2 regions of the Klebsiella quasivariicola genome follow, and region 2 is predicted to be linked to the other one. Evidence: predicted binding sites of a transcription regulator. Region 2 holds the regulator's gene; the other holds the start of a gene.
The links. The regulator LexA, encoded in region 2, represses DNA repair genes until DNA is damaged. The targets are predictions, from matches to a motif close to TNCTGTATGTACATACAGNA.
Positions count from the first base shown of each region.

Region 1: metR (HTH-type transcriptional regulator MetR) is a predicted target of LexA. The motif match lies at 2,298-2,317, and genes of this name have one in related genera.

Region 1 is NZ_CP022823.1:5,301,430-5,310,099, reverse strand. It holds gene yigL (sugar/pyridoxal phosphate phosphatase YigL) at 1-437, shown strand, start outside; gene B8P98_RS26685 (carboxylate/amino acid/amine transporter) at 526-1,425, shown strand; gene metR (HTH-type transcriptional regulator MetR) at 1,313-2,266, opposite strand; gene metE (5-methyltetrahydropteroyltriglutamate--homocysteine S-methyltransferase) at 2,498-4,759, shown strand; gene B8P98_RS26670 (hypothetical protein) at 4,839-5,048, shown strand; gene B8P98_RS26665 (PTS transporter subunit EIIC) at 5,259-6,674, shown strand; gene B8P98_RS26660 (sulfatase) at 6,690-8,435, shown strand; gene B8P98_RS26655 (GntR family transcriptional regulator) at 8,479-8,670, shown strand, end outside.
Region 2 is NZ_CP022823.1:5,178,917-5,187,586, reverse strand. It holds gene plsB (glycerol-3-phosphate 1-O-acyltransferase PlsB) at 1-1,003, opposite strand, end outside; gene B8P98_RS26085 (diacylglycerol kinase) at 1,133-1,501, shown strand; gene lexA (transcriptional repressor LexA) at 1,624-2,232, shown strand; gene dinF (MATE family efflux transporter DinF) at 2,303-3,619, shown strand; gene B8P98_RS26070 (CsbD family protein) at 3,855-4,064, shown strand; gene zur (zinc uptake transcriptional repressor Zur) at 4,160-4,675, opposite strand; gene B8P98_RS26060 (cupin domain-containing protein) at 4,926-5,414, shown strand; gene dusA (tRNA dihydrouridine(20/20a) synthase DusA) at 5,515-6,513, shown strand; gene pspG (envelope stress response protein PspG) at 6,655-6,897, shown strand; gene B8P98_RS26045 (quinone oxidoreductase) at 7,079-8,062, opposite strand; gene B8P98_RS30570 (hypothetical protein) at 8,205-8,381, shown strand; gene dnaB (replicative DNA helicase) at 8,479-8,670, shown strand, end outside.

The sequences.
Region 1 (8,670 bases), 120 kb from region 2:
GTTTCTTCAAAGAGGCGGTGTTTAACTACAAGCTGTATGAGCCGGGCGAACTGGATCCGCAGGGGATCAGCAAGGTGTTCTTTACCTGCGAGGATCACGAGCACCTGCTGCCGCTGGAGCAGGCGATGAACGCCCGCTGGGGCGATCGGGTAAACGTCAGCTTCTCCACCTTAACCTGTCTTGAGGTCATGGCGGGTGGGGTATCGAAGGGGCATGCGCTGGAGGCGGTGGCGAAAATGCTTGGCTACCGTCTTTCCGATTGCATCGCCTTCGGCGACGGCATGAACGACGCCGAGATGCTGTCGATGGCCGGCAAAGGCTGCATTATGGCCAACGCCCATCAGCGGCTGAAGGATCTGCATCCGGAGCTGGAAGTGATCGGCAGCAACGCCGACGATGCCGTCCCGCACTACCTGCGTAAGCTATACCTCGATTAAAAAAGATTGACGACTGGCTAATAACTGTCCAGTCGTCAACCTGACTCTTCGCTACAATGCCTGTTCTTTACCCAACGAGACGACCATTGTGGCGCTGTTAATTATCACCACTATCCTGTGGGCCTTTTCTTTTAGCCTGATTGGCGAATACCTGGCCGGTAGCGTCGACAGCTATTTTTCGGTGCTGATGCGCGTGGGCCTGGCGGCGCTGGTGTTCCTGCCTTTCCTGCGCACGCGCGGCCAGTCTCCACGCACGATCGTGCTTTATATGCTGGTGGGCGCGATGCAGCTTGGCATTATGTATCTGCTGGCTTTCCGCGCCTATCTCTATCTGACGGTTTCGGAATTTCTGCTGTTTACCGTATTTACCCCGCTGTATATCACGCTGATCTATGACCTGCTCAGCGGACGTAAGCTGCGCTGGGGCTATCTGCTGAGTGCCGCGCTGGCAGTGCTGGGGGCGGCGATTATCCGTTATGACAAGGTCAGCGATCACTTCTGGACCGGGCTGTTACTGGTCCAACTCTCAAACCTCTGCTTCGCTATCGGTATGGTGGGGTATAAGCGCCTGATGGAGGTGCGTCCGATGCCGCAGCACAATGCCTTTGCCTGGTTCTATGTCGGGGCCTTTATCGTGGCGGTGGCAGCGTGGTTTATGCTGGGCAACCCCCAGAAGCTGCCGACCACCACGCTGCAGTGGAGCGTGCTGGTGTGGCTCGGCGTGGTGGCTTCCGGGCTGGGTTACTTTATGTGGAACTATGGCGCCACCCAGGTGGATGCCGGCACGCTGGGGATCATGAACAATGTCCATGTCCCCGCTGGTCTACTGGTTAACCTTGCCATCTGGCAGGAGCAGCCGCACTGGCCGAGCTTTATTAGCGGAGCGTTGGTGATCCTGGCCTCGCTGTGGGTCCATCGCCGCTGGGTCGCTCCGCACTCCGGACAAACGGCAGGTGATCGCAGGCGTGGTTCCGCGCAGAGCGAATAAACGCTTCGGTGACCGGTTGACGCTGTTCGCCATCGCGGACGGCCGCGTACAACCGGCTCCATAATCCCTCACCCAGGGTTTTGGTGACCACCAGGCCCTGGCGTTCAAAGCTTTCCACCACCCAGTGCGGCAGCGCGGCGATGCCCATCCGGGCAGCCACCATCTGGATCAGCAACAGCGTGTTATCGACGCTTTTCAGCTGCGGGCTGATGCCGGCCGGCTGCAGGAAGTGACGCCAGATATCGAGGCGCCCGCGCTGCACGGGATAAATCAACAGCGTTTCCGCGGCCAGATCCTCCGGGGTAACCAGCGTCTTCATAGCTAACGGATGCTCGGGCGCCAGCACCAGACGCACCTCAAAATCAAACATCGGCGAGTAGTGCAGGCCGCTGCGCGGCAGGATATCGGAGGTCATCACCAGATCCAGTTCGCCCTGCTGCAGCGCAGGCTGCGGGTCGAAGGTGACGCCGGAATGGAAGTCGACCTCCACATGTGGCCAGCGGGCGCGGAAATTCTCCAGCGCCGGCGTCAGCCACTGAATACAGCTGTGACATTCGATAGCCAGGCGCAGTTTGGTCTGCTGCGGTTCGTTACAGTCCTGCAGGGCGCGAGCGATCTGCGGCAGCACTTGGTTGGCCAGCTGTAAGAGGATCTCCCCCTGAGGGGTAAAACGCAGCGGTTGGCTCTTACGCACAAAGAGACGAAAGCCAAGGCGCTGTTCCAGATCGCTGAACTGGTGAGACAAAGCGGACTGGGTCTGGTGCAGGGCCGCTGCCGCACCCGCCAGTGAACCGCTGTTCCGCAACGCTTGCAGCGTTTTCAGATGTTTAATTTCGATCATGAAAGTCCTTCACTTCGCCATGAGCAATTTGCGCTTGAGGAATATACAGTAACTGTCAATTATGGATGTGTAAACATCTGGACGGCTAAATCCTTTATCTTTCGAATTTATGGTGCGTTGGCAGCACTTCCTCACCCCAGTCACTTACTTCAGTAAGCTCCTGGGGATGAGCAAGTTTGCCGCCTTCCCTAAATCCGAAATCTTTCGGATTGCAATTATGAGGCTCAAAAAATGACAATTATTAACCACACCCTTGGTTTTCCTCGCGTTGGCCTGCGCCGCGAGCTGAAAAAAGCGCAAGAGAGCTACTGGGCGGGCAACGCCACTCGCGAGGAACTGCTGGCGGTAGGCCGTGAGCTGCGCGCCCGTCACTGGGAGCAGCAGAAACAGGCGGGCGTTGATCTGCTGCCGGTGGGGGATTTCGCCTGGTACGACCATGTTCTGACTACCAGCCTGCTGCTTGGCAACGTGCCGGCTCGTCATCAGAACAAAGACGGATCCATCGACATCGATACCCTGTTCCGCATTGGCCGCGGCCGCGCGCCGACTGGCGAACCGGCCGCCGCTGCGGAAATGACCAAATGGTTCAACACCAACTATCACTATATGGTGCCGGAGTTCGTGAAGGGCCAGCGGTTCGCACTGACCTGGACCCAGCTGCTGGATGAAGTAGACGAAGCGCTGGCGCTGGGCCACAACGTGAAACCGGTGCTGCTGGGGCCGGTAACGTACCTGTGGCTGGGTAAAGTGAAAGGCGAACCGTTTGATCGTTTGAGCCTGCTGAATGCCATCCTGCCGGTTTACCAGCAGGTGTTGGCCGAACTGGCGAAGCGCGGCATCGAGTGGGTACAGATTGATGAACCGGCGCTGGTGCTGGAGCTGCCGCCTGCGTGGCGGGAGGCCTTTAAACCGGCTTATGACGCCCTGCAGGGCCAGGTGAAGCTGCTGCTGACCACCTATTTTGAAGGAATTAGCGACAATCTCGCGACCATTGCTGCGCTGCCGGTTCAGGGGCTGCATGTTGACCTGGTGCACGGCAAAGATGATGTTGCCGAACTGCACAACCGCCTGCCGGCCGACTGGCTGTTGTCCGCGGGCCTGATCAATGGGCGTAACGTCTGGCGCGCCGATCTCACTGAAAAGTATGCGCTAATTAAAGACCTCGTCGGTAAACGCGACCTCTGGGTCGCGTCATCCTGCTCTCTGCTGCATAGCCCGATCGATCTGAGCGTAGAGACGCGCCTTGATGCGGAAGTGAAGAGCTGGTTTGCCTTCGCTTTGCAGAAGTGTGGTGAGCTGGCGCTGCTGCGCGATGCGCTGAACAGCGGCGATACGGCGGCGATTACCGAGTGGAGCGCGCCAATCCAGGCCCGTCGCCATTCGACCCGCGTGCACAACGCGGAAGTGGAAAAACGGCTGGCGGCGATCACCGCTCAGGACAGCCAGCGTGCCAGCCCCTACGAGGTTCGCGCGCAGGCACAGCGCCAACGCTTTAAGCTGCCGGCGTGGCCGACCACCACCATCGGGTCATTCCCGCAGACGACCGAGATCCGCAGCCTGCGCCTGGACTTCAAAAAGGGCAACCTTGACGCCAGTCATTATCGGAAGGGGATTGCGGAACATATTAAGCAGGCGATCGTCGAACAGGAGCGGTTGGGTTTAGACGTACTGGTGCACGGGGAAGCCGAGCGCAATGATATGGTGGAATACTTCGGTGAACATCTGGACGGTTTTATCTTCACGCAAAACGGCTGGGTGCAGAGCTATGGTTCCCGCTGCGTGAAGCCGCCAGTAGTAATCGGCGACATCAGCCGTCCGCAGGCGATCACTGTCGAATGGGCGAAGTACGCACAGTCGCTGACCGACAAGCCGGTGAAAGGCATGCTGACCGGTCCGGTGACGATTCTGTGCTGGTCCTTCCCGCGGGAAGACGTCAGCCGTGAAACCATCGCGAAACAGATTGCGCTGGCGCTGCGTGATGAAGTGGCGGATCTGGAGGCGGCGGGGATCGGCATCATCCAGATTGATGAGCCGGCGCTGCGCGAAGGGTTACCGCTGAAGCGCAGTGACTGGGATGCTTATCTCCAGTGGGGAGTGGAAGCTTTCCGCATCAACGCCGCGGTTGCCAAAGACGACACGCAGATCCACACCCACATGTGCTACTGCGAGTTCAACGACATCATGGACTCCATTGCCGCGCTGGATGCCGACGTGATCACTATTGAAACCTCGCGGTCCGATATGGAGCTGCTGGAGTCGTTCGAAGCGTTCGAGTATCCCAATGAGATCGGGCCGGGAGTATATGATATTCACTCGCCGAACGTGCCGAGCGTGGAGTGGATCGAAGCGCTGCTGAAGAAAGCCGCGCAGCGTATTCCGGCGGAGCGGCTGTGGGTTAACCCGGACTGCGGCCTGAAAACTCGCGGCTGGCCGGAAACCCGCGCCGCGCTGGCGAATATGGTGCAAGCGGCGCACAACCTGCGCCAGGCATAAGCTAATAAAAACGCCAGCAGTGTCGCTGGCGTTTATTCGATTATTCCACAGAGTGCGGCATGTAGCAGGATCGGAAGACATGACGGCCCGCCAGGGAGTCAGTGGTGCGCAATGCCGCAATTTTGCCGGAAATTATAAAATATTGTTCACGCTTTTTATGATTAGCGCATTTTCATTTAAATTTGAAGAAATTACACAGATACTACTTATTTTTCAGCTAGTTGATATCTTTTCTCGCCGTGTGAAAGTTATTTTCTTATTCCCGCCTCGTTTTTCTCACTCTCAATAATATTTCCCCCTGATTAAAGACAGACATTAACGGTACCACCCGCACGTCTGGTGGGCAGGAGGCGACGGCTCTTGCTCAAATATTCATGGGGCACCTTTTTTCCAAAATCCAATACGCCTTCGCTATGTTTTTATTTTTGAGGTTACTCACAAAAAGTATAATATTATATTGTTATAACAAATGGAGATAACAAAGAAAAGGAACCTCTGTATGAACTACAACATGGTGGGGGACGCCATCGTTAAGCACTGTGGCGGGCTCGCTAATTTTATTCATGTCACCAACTGTATGACCCGGGTAAGAATGACCATCGCCGATACATCCCTGGTGGATATGACTGCCTTGAAAGCGATCGAGGGGGTATTAGGCGTTGTCGAAGACGATACCCTGCAGGTGATCGTTGGTCCGGGGAAATCGACAAAAGTGGCTGGGGTTATTAATGCTCGTTTAAAGGGTCAGCCAGACAGTGGAGAGGCATTAAGCGCCGTTGAGCAAAAAGCGAAAACAGCACGTGAAAAAGCCAAAAAACAGACCCGGACTAAAGTCATACTCAAACATATCGCCAATATTTTTGTTCCCATTCTGCCCGCGCTGATTGCAGCCGGGATTTTAATGGGACTGAACAATGTGATATTCAACTCGGCAGCGTCCTGGGCGTTAACCCATCATGTTGCTTCAGTGGGCGATCTTTCCCCGACTCAGGTGGTACTCGATCAGCGCCATCTTTTGGGTCTAAGCCAGTTTCTTGATGTGGTCTCGAAAGCGCTATTTGGCTTTTTAGCCATCTATGCGGGAGTAACGTCGGCACGAGAGTTTGAAGGTAACCTGATTCTGGGTGGCCTGCTGGGCGCCATTACCATCATGCCGCAGGTGACGACCCTCGGACTGATCCCCGGGCAGGGTGGCCTTATCGGCGTGATCTTTGCCGTCTGGCTTATGTGCCTGCTGGAGAAACAAGTACGTCGATTTGTTCCTGATATTGTCGATGTTGTCGTCACGCCAACGCTGGTGCTGTTGGTCATGGCGGCAGCGCTCCTTTTCATCATCATGCCCGCGGCCGGAATTGTGTCTAACGGGATACTCAGCGGTCTGAACGGCCTACTGGAGCATGGCGGTATTGTCGCTGGCTTTGTGCTTTCGGCGCTGTTCCCCTTCCTGATATCGCTAGGTTTGCATCATGGTCTGTTCCCGATCCACCTCGAGATGATTAACGCCACTGGCCATGCCCCCCTGTTTGCTATTCAAATCATGTCTAATGCTGGGATGGTCGGTGCGGCGACAGCGGTTCTCTTGCTGACGCGCGATCCGGTGATGAAGAAAATTGCCAGGGGGGCGATCCCAACCTCCATTCTGGCGGTGGGTGAACCGACAATATTTGGCGTCAATATCCCCGCAGGATTTGCGTTTATTACCGGCTCTATTGGCGCTGGTTTCGGTGGGGTCATGGTGGTACTGCTTGGCGTATCCACAAATGGGGTCGGCGCGGCGGGGCTGTCAGCACTCCCGCTGATTGCTGATGGGAAATATCTTCAGTACATCCTGGCATGGCTGGTTGGCTGTGCAGCGGCTTTTGCTTTGACTTACATCGTCGGCAAAGTTCGCGGTTACGATAAAGAAACGGTGTGAAAAAAGGACTCATGCATGAAAGCAATTATGTTGATGTTTGATTCGCTTAACAAACGTCTGTTGTCAGCTTATGGAAGCGATCGCGCTATCACGCCGAATTTCCAGCGCTTAAAAGAACGTACGGTACGCTTTGATAATTTTTATGTTGGCAGCATGCCCTGTATGCCTGCCCGCAGAGAGTTACATACCGGGCGCTACAACTTTCTCCATCGGGGCTGGTCGCCGCTGGAACCGTTTGATGATTCCGTGCCGGAAATACTGAAAAAAAACGGGATTCATACCCACCTGGTGACCGATCACAAGCACTACTGGCGGGATGGCGGGGCAACCTACCACTCTCGCTACAGCACCTATGAGTTTATTCGCGGGCAGGAAGGGGATGCCTGGAAAGGTGTCGTTGATAAACCTGAATATCGCTACGAGTCAGGGGAACCGGAGGAGATCAAGCAGCGCCGTATCACCAGCCGGGTCCAGCATCAGATAAACGTACAGTTTATGCAGAATGAGGAGGATCACCATCTGGCGCGGACAATCAATAAAGGTCTGGAGTTTATTGATACCAACCATGCCAGCGATAACTGGTTCCTGCAGGTAGAGTGTTTTGATCCGCACGAGCCCTTCTTCGTACCGGAAAAATATCTGCGGATGTACGGGATTGAGGATCCCTCGCAGTTCGATGGGTGGCCACCTTACTATTTCGTAACGGAAAGCCCGGAGCGGAAAAGCGTCATCCAGAAATATTATATGGCCCTGCTGACGATGGTGGACGTCTACGTGGGTAAAGTGCTGGACTATATGGATCGTTACGATCTGTGGCAGGACACGATGCTTATCGTCAATACGGATCATGGGTTCCTGCTTGGCGAGCATGAATGGTGGGGGAAAAACATCATGCCGCTGTATAACGAAGTGGCCAATATACCCTGCTTTATCTGGCATCCACAGTATGGCTGCGCGGGAGAGTCACGGCAGGCGCTGGCGCAGACGATTGATATTCCGGCGACGCTGCTTGATAGCTTTGGGCTGCCCAAACCAAAAGATATGCAAGGCGTGTCTTTACTACCGGTACTGCGTGATGACACACCGGTCCGAAATTACGCGCTGTTTGGCTATCATGGCTGCCACATCAATATTACCGATGGCCGCTACGTCTATATGCGCGCGCCAGTCACTCAAGGTGTGAGCGGTTTGTACGAATATACCTTGATGCCTACCCGTATTAATCGACGCTTTACGCCGAGCGAACTTCAGGGCATGACGCTGCATCCCCCATTCGGTTTTACCAAGGGATGCCAGGTACTGAAGATCCCTGCGGAGTCTGTAATGACGCGCGGGGCAGATCGATTTGGCCATCGTCTGTACGACTTGCACGACGATCCGCTGCAGAAAACGCAAAGCCGTGATACTGCCGCAGCAGAACGTCTCTGCACCAGCATGAAAGCGATGATGGCGCAGAGCGACGCGCCATCGGAGCTGTACCCACGCTATGACCTGGAGGATGCTGGAGGGCCATTGTTAGGGTTGGATCCGCATCTGTTGCCTGAACTGGCCGCCTTTGCGCCAGTTGTCCGTTACGGTCTCTTTGCGCTGTTGCAACATCTGGAGGGCAGTGGTCAGAACGAGCTGATGACGCGACTGCAGTCAATCAGTCAGCCTGGCTGGACGACAGAAAATTTGTGGGCCTTCGTCCAGAACGAGGTTCCGCAGGAGCAGCATCAAAGCGTGTACTATAAAATGGCGTTAGAAATGAGGCTTGATTAAGCAGGATCCCCGGCTCAGGCCGGGGAAAAGGAGTAGGGGAACAATGAAAGAAGAACTGGATTATTCGCCAGGAGCCAAACCGCTCTATGCTCAGTTGCACGATATTTTGCTGGGAAAACTGAAAGCCGGAGAATACAAAAAGAACGATGTGCTGCCCACAGAGGCTGAGTTTGAAGAGATCTTTGGCGTCAGCCGCATCACTGCCCGTCGCGCGCTCGCCGAGCTGGCCGCCAAA
Region 2 (8,670 bases):
GGTTGATGCCCGCCGCGATATGTGGGGGGACCAGTCCCTGATGGTACAGGACATAGGAGAGCAGCAGATAGTCCATGTGGCTGCGGTGGCAGGGGACATAGACAATTTCATGGCCGTCGTGCGCCAGCTGGCGTACGCGCTCGGCGTTATGCACGTTGATACCCTGGTACAGACGGTTCCAGGTGAAGCCGAGAATGCGATCGGTCAGGCGGATCATCTCGTATGAGAAGTTCGCCGCAATCTCTTCCATCAGCGCGATAGCGTTCTGCTGGGCCTTCTCGTGGGAAATCTTCTTACTGCGCGCTTCGTCTTCTACCGCGCGGGCGATCGCTTTCGAGGCCAGCAGTTTATTAAACAGATCCTGGCGGGCTGGCAGACGCGGGCCGACGGCGGCCAGGCGCTGGCGGGCAAAGTGCATGCGGGCGACGCGAGCCAGCTTCTGAGCGATGATCTTATCGGTACCATGCTCATCGGCCATGCGGCGCAGCGACACGGAAGGCGAGAAACGCACGAAGCTGTCGCGGCCGAGCCAGGAGACGGCGAAAAATTTCTGGATACCGTTGAGCATCCGCAGCGGCGGATTAACTTCCCCTTTCTCGCGACCCGGCGAGCGGCCAAACATCACCGAGACCGGCACCATTTGCACATCGAGATCCGGATGGTTGCGGTGCAGATCGAGGTAGTCGTGGAACAGCTTGATGGACTCTTCTTTTGGCGTGTAATAGGTAAACACGCGTGGCCCGCCGTGGATGAATACGTAACGCGGCAGCAGCGTGCCGTCGATCTCCAGCGGTTCAAACGGGTCAGGTAAATCATGCGCCAGGCATTGGGCGCGCAGCGTCAGCAGGTCCGCCTTCGAGTTATAGGGCAGGACGTACATGATCGGACGCGAGGTATCGAGTCCTAATTCCTGGGCGGGTTCTGCCGGAATAGACTTGCTTTTTACCAGCACCCGTAATGGTAAATTCAGTAATTTATAGTAAATTCGTTGCCAGCCGGACATAAACGATGTGAAGCCTCTGGTTAATCATGCAAATGCGCGGCAAGAATAACAGAAAGCGGGCAAAATTTCCGTTACCGCGCGGCAAACGCGTACACTCATCGACGTCATTTACATAAAAAAGGTTTTGTGATGGCCAATAATACCACCGGGTTAACCCGAATCATTAAAGCGGCAGGTTACTCCTGGAAAGGATTTCGCGCGGCGTGGGTCAACGAGGCCGCGTTTCGTCAGGAGGGCGTCGCCGCCATCGTGGCCGTCGCGATCGCCTGCTGGCTGGACGTCGACGCCATCACCCGCGTATTGCTGATTGGCTCGGTCCTGCTAGTGATGATAGTCGAAATTCTCAACAGCGCGATTGAGGCGGTTGTGGATCGTATCGGCTCGGATTTTCACGAGCTTTCAGGGCGCGCCAAAGATATGGGGTCGGCGGCGGTTCTGCTGGCGATTATCATCGCGCTGATCACCTGGGGGATGCTGCTGTGGAGCCATTATCACTAACGTTCTTCGCTAACCCTCGCAAAATCTAAACAATCTGCCGATTTTTGTGTGCCATGTGGTTCCAAAATCACCGTTAGCTGTATATACTCACAGCATAACTGTATATACACCCAGGGGGCGGAATGAAAGCGTTAACGACCAGGCAGCAAGAGGTGTTTGATCTCATTCGGGATCATATCAGCCAGACGGGCATGCCGCCGACGCGTGCGGAAATTGCTCAGCGCTTGGGGTTCCGTTCCCCAAACGCGGCGGAAGAACACCTGAAAGCGCTGGCGCGTAAAGGCGCGATCGAGATCGTCTCCGGTGCCTCTCGCGGTATTCGTCTGTTGACGGAAGAAGAGCACGGCCTGCCGCTGATCGGCCGCGTTGCCGCCGGTGAACCGCTGCTGGCGCAGCAGCATATTGAAGGCCACTATCAGGTCGACCCGTCGATGTTTAAACCCAACGCCGATTTCCTGCTGCGCGTCAGCGGGATGTCGATGAAAGACATCGGCATTCTGGATGGCGATCTGCTGGCAGTCCATAAAACCCAGGACGTGCGTAATGGCCAGGTCGTCGTCGCGCGCATTGACGAGGAAGTGACGGTGAAACGCCTGAAAAAACAGGGTAACGTCGTCGAACTGCTGCCGGAAAACAGCGAGTTTTCTCCGATCGTCGTCGATCTGCGCCAGCAGAGCTTCACCATTGAAGGCCTGGCCGTCGGCGTGATCCGTAACGGGGAGTGGCTGTAACTCCCGTCTTAACGCAGCGTCATCATGATGCATGACGCTGCGATGTTTCTCCTCTGTCTGGTCCCTCTTCATGCTGCTCAACGCCGCCGATAAAGCACTGTGGCGCCTCGCGCTACCCATGATTTTCTCCAATATCACCGTTCCGCTGCTGGGGTTGGTGGATACGGCCGTGATTGGCCACCTGGACAGCCCGGTATACCTCGGCGGCGTGGCGGTCGGGGCGACGGCCACCAGTTTCCTTTTCATGCTGCTGCTGTTTCTGCGTATGAGCACCACCGGGCTGACCGCGCAGGCCTGGGGCGCCAAAGATCCGCAGCGCCTGGCGCGGGCGCTGGTGCAGCCGCTGGCGCTGGCGCTGGGTGCCGGGGTGCTGATTATTGCGCTACGCCTGCCGCTGATTAACCTTGCCCTGCATATTGTCGGCGGCAGTGAGGCGGTGCTTGAGCAGGCGAGACGGTTTCTCGAAATCCGCTGGCTCAGCGCACCCGCCTCGCTGGCCAATCTGGTGCTGCTCGGCTGGCTGCTGGGCGTCCAGTACGCCCGGGCGCCGGTGATTCTGCTGGTGGTGGGTAATCTGCTCAATATTGTGCTCGACCTGTGGCTGGTGATGGGCCTGCGGATGAACGTCCAGGGGGCGGCGCTGGCCACGGTTACCGCCGAGTACGCAACCCTGATCATTGGCCTGGTGATGGCGAAGCGAGTGCTGACGCTGCGCGGCGTGTCGCTGCTGATGTTAAAAAATGCCTGGCGCGGGGATCTGCGCCGGCTGCTGGCGTTGAATCGGGATATCATGCTGCGCTCTCTGCTGCTGCAGCTCTGTTTTGGCGCACTGACCGTGTTCGGCGCCCGTCTGGGCAGCGACATTGTGGCGGTTAACGCGGTACTGATGACCATGCTGACCTTTACCGCCTATGCGCTGGATGGCTTTGCCTATGCCGTGGAGGCCCACTCCGGCCAGGCCTACGGCGCCCGCGACGGTAGCCAGCTGCTGGAAGTCTGGCGGGCGGCCTGCCGGCAGTCTGGCATGGTGGCGCTGGCGTTTGCCCTGATTTACAGCCTGGCGGGGGAGTACATCATCGCTCTGCTAACCTCGCTGCCTTCTCTGCAGCAGCTGGCCGATCGCTATCTGATCTGGCAGGCCATCCTGCCGGTGGTCGGCGTCTGGTGCTATCTGCTGGACGGCATGTTTATCGGCGCCACGCGCGGCGCAGAGATGCGTAACAGTATGGCGGTAGCCGCGGCGGGGTTTGCTGTAACGCTGCTTTCGGTCCCACTGCTCGGTAACCATGGTCTGTGGCTGGCGCTGGCGGTGTTCCTCGCCCTGCGCGGCCTGTCGCTGGCGCTGATCTGGCGTCGCCACTGGCGGCGCGGCACCTGGTTTAACTAATCATTTCCGTTCATCGCGGCTAGCCGTGAATTCCCGCGGTTGCGCGCCGCTTACCGGGGCAGCTCAGTGGCCCGGCTCAGGGTAGCGTAAGCCGGGAAAATCCCCTCAGCCTTATCAATCGGTAGGATGGTTAAAAATTCCGAATAACGAATCCACCCCAGCATTCTCATCTATAGTTAATACCATGTCCGGCACAAAACGGGCTGTAAACCCACCGAATGATGAGGACGTTATCATGAATAAAGACGAAATCGGCGGTAACTGGAAACAGTTGAAAGGTAAAGCCAAGGAACAGTGGGGCAAACTTACCGATGATGATATGACCGTAATCGAAGGGAAGCGCGACCAGCTGGTCGGCAAAATTCAGGAGCGTTACGGCTATGCGAAGGATCAGGCTGAGAAAGAAGTCTCAGACTGGGAGCATAAGAACGACTACCGCTGGTAGCGTTCCCTGACCCGAAGAGTGAAGCATTTGTGTTAGTGCCTGTCTGAATGGCGCAGGGACGCGCCGTTAACCCTTTTTCCCGCTGCGGCTCACGCTCAGCGGGCTTTCTTTTTGAGCTGGATGGTATGATCGTGCTGGCAGTGTCCCGGTGTGCTGCAGGCTTCCACTTCCACACAACCCGCACAGAGACCGTGGGCTTCAATCACGTTGTGGCGCAGGGCAAAACCCATGCGGGCCGCCAGCGTATGCATGATATCTTCCACCCCTTCCGCCGCTTCCTCTTTTACCACGCCACAGCGGTCGCAGATAAACATGGCCGAGCTGTGAGTCGGCTGGTCAAACAGATGGCACAGCACATAGCTGTTGGTCGATTCCACCTTGTGAACAAAGCCCTGTTCAAGTAAAAACTCCAGCGCACGGTAGACCGTTGGCGGCTTAGCCTGTGGCTCTTTCTCACGTAGCAGGTCCAGCAGATCGTAGGCGCTTATCGCCCCTTGCTGCAGGCTCATCAGGCGCAACACTTCCAGACGCTGTGGAGTCAGGCGTACGCCGCGCTGCGCACAAAGCTTTTCAGCATGCGCTAACATCTCTTGCGAAGGGGTCTTATCCATGAGCATCCTCAGGTTGCGTGAATTTGAATCTGTTACTTTATCACGTTCCGCGTAAAACACCGAGAGCCGGCGGGTGATACAGGTCATACTTCAGATTGTCGGAACGTGCGCCAGGCACGGGCGCTGGCCGCTTACACCCGCTCAGTACGCGCTTTAGCAGGCTGCCTAAAACCGCCATGCCGAACTTAAACGCAACACGTATAGCCCGGGGTATGCTATATCTGAAGTGTCTCATTTTCGGAAGAAAACGATGAAACGACCTGATTGCATTCGCCACTGGCGCGAACTGGAAGGGCCCGACGATGCCACTTATCCCGACAGCCCGGAGCGTTTTTCCATAGGCGCGCCGCTGGGGCGCGGTTTACGGCTCAACCGGCTGGGGATCCACCACGAGCGGCTGCCGCCGGGGCGGCGCACCTCTTATCCGCATGCGGAGAGCGATGAAGAAGAGTTCATCTATGTGCTGGAGGGTTATCCGGAAGTGTGGATAAACGGCTATCTCTGGAAGCTGGAGCCGGGCGACAGCGTTGGGTTTCCTGCCGGCACCGGCATCTGCCACACCTTTCTCAATAACACCGAGCAGGAAGTTCGCCTGCTGGTGGTGGGCGAAGCCAACAAGAAGTACAACCGCATTTATTACCCGCTCAATCCCGGCTATGCCGCGACGCGCCAGGATCGTTGGGTTGACCATCCGCCGCAGTTCTTCGGACCACACGACGGCAAGCCGCGGAAAAAGTAGTCGTTGCAGGTGAGGGGCGAAGCGCGGCGCAGTATGCGCCTGTGGTGTATCTTTATGCTATAGTAGCGCCCCTTTTTACCCGGATGCTTATTTATTCACCATGATGCCTGAATCAACCTCTTCCGTTTTCCCGGCTCACCGTTTCTCCATCGCGCCGATGCTCGACTGGACCGACAGACACTGCCGCTACTTCCTGCGGCTGCTGTCGCGGCATACGCTGCTGTATACCGAAATGGTGACCACTGGGGCGATTATTCACGGTAAAGGCGATTATCTGGCCTATAGCGAAGAAGAGCACCCGGTTGCTTTGCAGCTCGGCGGCAGCGATCCGCAGGCCCTGGCGCAGTGCGCGAAGCTGGCCGAAGCGCGCGGCTATGATGAGATCAATCTCAACGTTGGCTGCCCCTCCGACCGCGTGCAGAACGGTATGTTTGGTGCTTGCCTGATGGGCAATGCGCAGCTGGTGGCCGACTGTATCAAGGCGATGCGCGATGTGGTGTCGATTCCGGTCACGGTAAAAACCCGTATCGGTATCGACGACCAGGATAGCTATGAGTTTCTGTGCGATTTCATTGAGACGGTCTCCGGCAAGGGCGAGTGTGAGATGTTTATTATTCACGCCCGCAAAGCCTGGCTCTCCGGGCTGAGCCCGAAAGAGAACCGCGAGATCCCGCCGCTGGATTACCCCCGCGTCTGGCAGCTGAAGCGCGACTTTCCCCACCTGACGATGGCGATTAACGGCGGGATCAAATCGCTGGACGAAGCCAGACTGCAGCTTGAGCATATGGATGGGGTGATGGTCGGGCGCGAGGCCTATCAGAACCCGGGCATTCTGGCTTCGGTCGACCGAGAAATTTTCGGCGTCGCCGGTGCGGATGCCGATCCGGTGGCGGTGGTGCGGGCCATGTATCCTTATATTGAGCGTGAGCTCAGCAAGGGCACCTATCTGGGTCATATCACCCGCCATATGCTGGGGCTGTTTCAGGGGATCCCCGGCGCCCGCCAGTGGCGTCGTTACCTGAGCGAGAATGCGCATAAAGCTGGCGCCGATATTGCGGTGCTGGAGCATGCGCTTAAGCTGGTAGCCGATAAACGTTAATTTCTGACGAAAACCTGGTGAAATTGACCACGCCCCGCGCACCGTCGAGGGGCGTTTTCTTTTGTATTCAGTCTGTTAGAGTTGGCATGTTTTTTGTAATACCTGCAGTAGAGAAAGATTTATGACTGTGGGGAGAGAACCATGCTGGAACTATTATTTGTTATTGGATTTTTTGTCATGCTGTTGGTCACCGGCGTATCGCTGCTGGGGATTATCGCGGCTATCGTTGTGGCGACGGCGCTGATGTTCGTCGGCGGGTTGTTCGCCTTGATGATCAAATTACTGCCGTGGCTGCTGCTCGCCGTGGTGGTGGTGTGGATTATTCGGGCGCTGAAATCCCCGAACGGAAACGCTTTTCGCGACAATAACCGCTGGCGTTACTAAGGTATTGAGGGGTGTGTCACAACCTGAACAATTTTGCTGACAACCGCGTAGGCATTACTGAGCAAATCTGTCACTATTAGCGCGTTAACGAATTCATCGCGCTGTACCCTACATACAGCCGAACTAAAAAAAAGTAAGGGCTTCCCAGGTGGAAGCCCTAAACTTTTGTCCCTTTGTCCTCTTACGGCAGCAGCAGACTGGACCCCTGAGTCACCCGGCTTTCCAGAACTTCATGCGCCCGACGGGCCTCGCTCAACGGGTAGGTCTGATTCTCGGGGACGTCCACTTTGATCACCCCGCTGGCGATCAGCGAAAACAGTTCACTGCAGGCTTCCGCCAGCTCTTCCCGGTTGGTGATATAGCCCTGTAGCGATGGGCGGGTGACGTACAGGGAGCCTTTTTGATTCAGGATCCCCAGATTGACGCCGGTGACCGGGCCCGATGAATTGCCGAAGCTGACCATCAGCCCACGCCGCTGCAGGCAGTCCAGAGAGGCCTCCCAGGTATCTTTCCCCACCGAATCGTAAACCACGGCCACTTTGTTACCGTCGGTGAGCGCCTTGAGCCGCTCCACGATAGACTCCTCGCGATAGTTAATCACCTGCCAGGCGCCAGCTTCCTTGGCACGCTGCGCTTTCTGCGCGCTGCCGACGGTGCCGATAAGTTTAGCGCCCAGCGCTTTCGCCCACTGACAGGCAATCAGCCCTACGCCGCCAGCGGCTGCGTGAAACAGGAACACCTCATTAGGCTTAATTTCATAGGTTTTGCGCAGCAGATACCAGACCGTTAGCCCTTTAAGAAACGATGCCGCGGCCTGTTCGAAAGAGATAGCATCCGGCAGGACTGCGGCTTTGTCGGCCAGCACATTGTGCACCGTGCTGTAGGCGCCGAGCGCCGACTGGGCGTACACCACCCGATCGCCAACTTTAATGTGCGTCACCCCGTGGCCAATTTTACTGACAATGCCGGCCGCCTCGGTGCCCAGACCGCTCGGTAGCGACGGCGGCGGATAGAGGCCGCTGCGAACATAGGTGTCGATATAGTTGATGCCGATGGCTTTGTTTTCGACCTGAATTTCATGTTCCGCAGGATCGCGAGGGGTAAACTCGACCGCCTGAAGCACCTCAGGCCCCCCGTGTTTCGAAAATTCGATGCGTGTTGCCATGTTCGCTCCTGTGTTGTTCTGAGATTATCCAGTAAGCTTAACAGCCTGCGCCGGCGGTGACGGATTTTCTTACCTGCCTCAGGGCCAGATCGTATAGAAAGGAAAAAGGAGAGGGCCGCCGTAGGGCGGACAGGGAGAGTGGATGACGAATTTTCAGTATGATGGCCTGGTCATTCTGGCCATTGCGGTAGGCCTGGCACTGGCAGGCCTGATTTGTCTGTTATTTTTTTCGTTGAAAGCAGGGTCAGGCAGAAAATTTTTTATATTTATCTGCATGATAATGCTTATGTTCCTGGCGTTGGCCGTCATCGGTGGATGAGGCGAGATTGAACGTATTGCCCGGTCCGGTTCTTTAGCGGCAATGGGTTTCTCGCTATACTGTCACGCTCTTTTCCGTATCGGTGAAATGTTAGGCTATGGCAGGAAATAAACCCTTCAACAAACCACAGACAGAAACCCGCGAACGCGATCCGCAGCTCGCCGGGCTGAAAGTCCCGCCGCACTCGATTGAAGCGGAGCAGTCGGTGTTGGGCGGTTTAATGCTGGATAACGAGCGCTGGGACGATGTCGCCGAACGCGTCGTTGCCGACGACTTTTATACCCGTCCG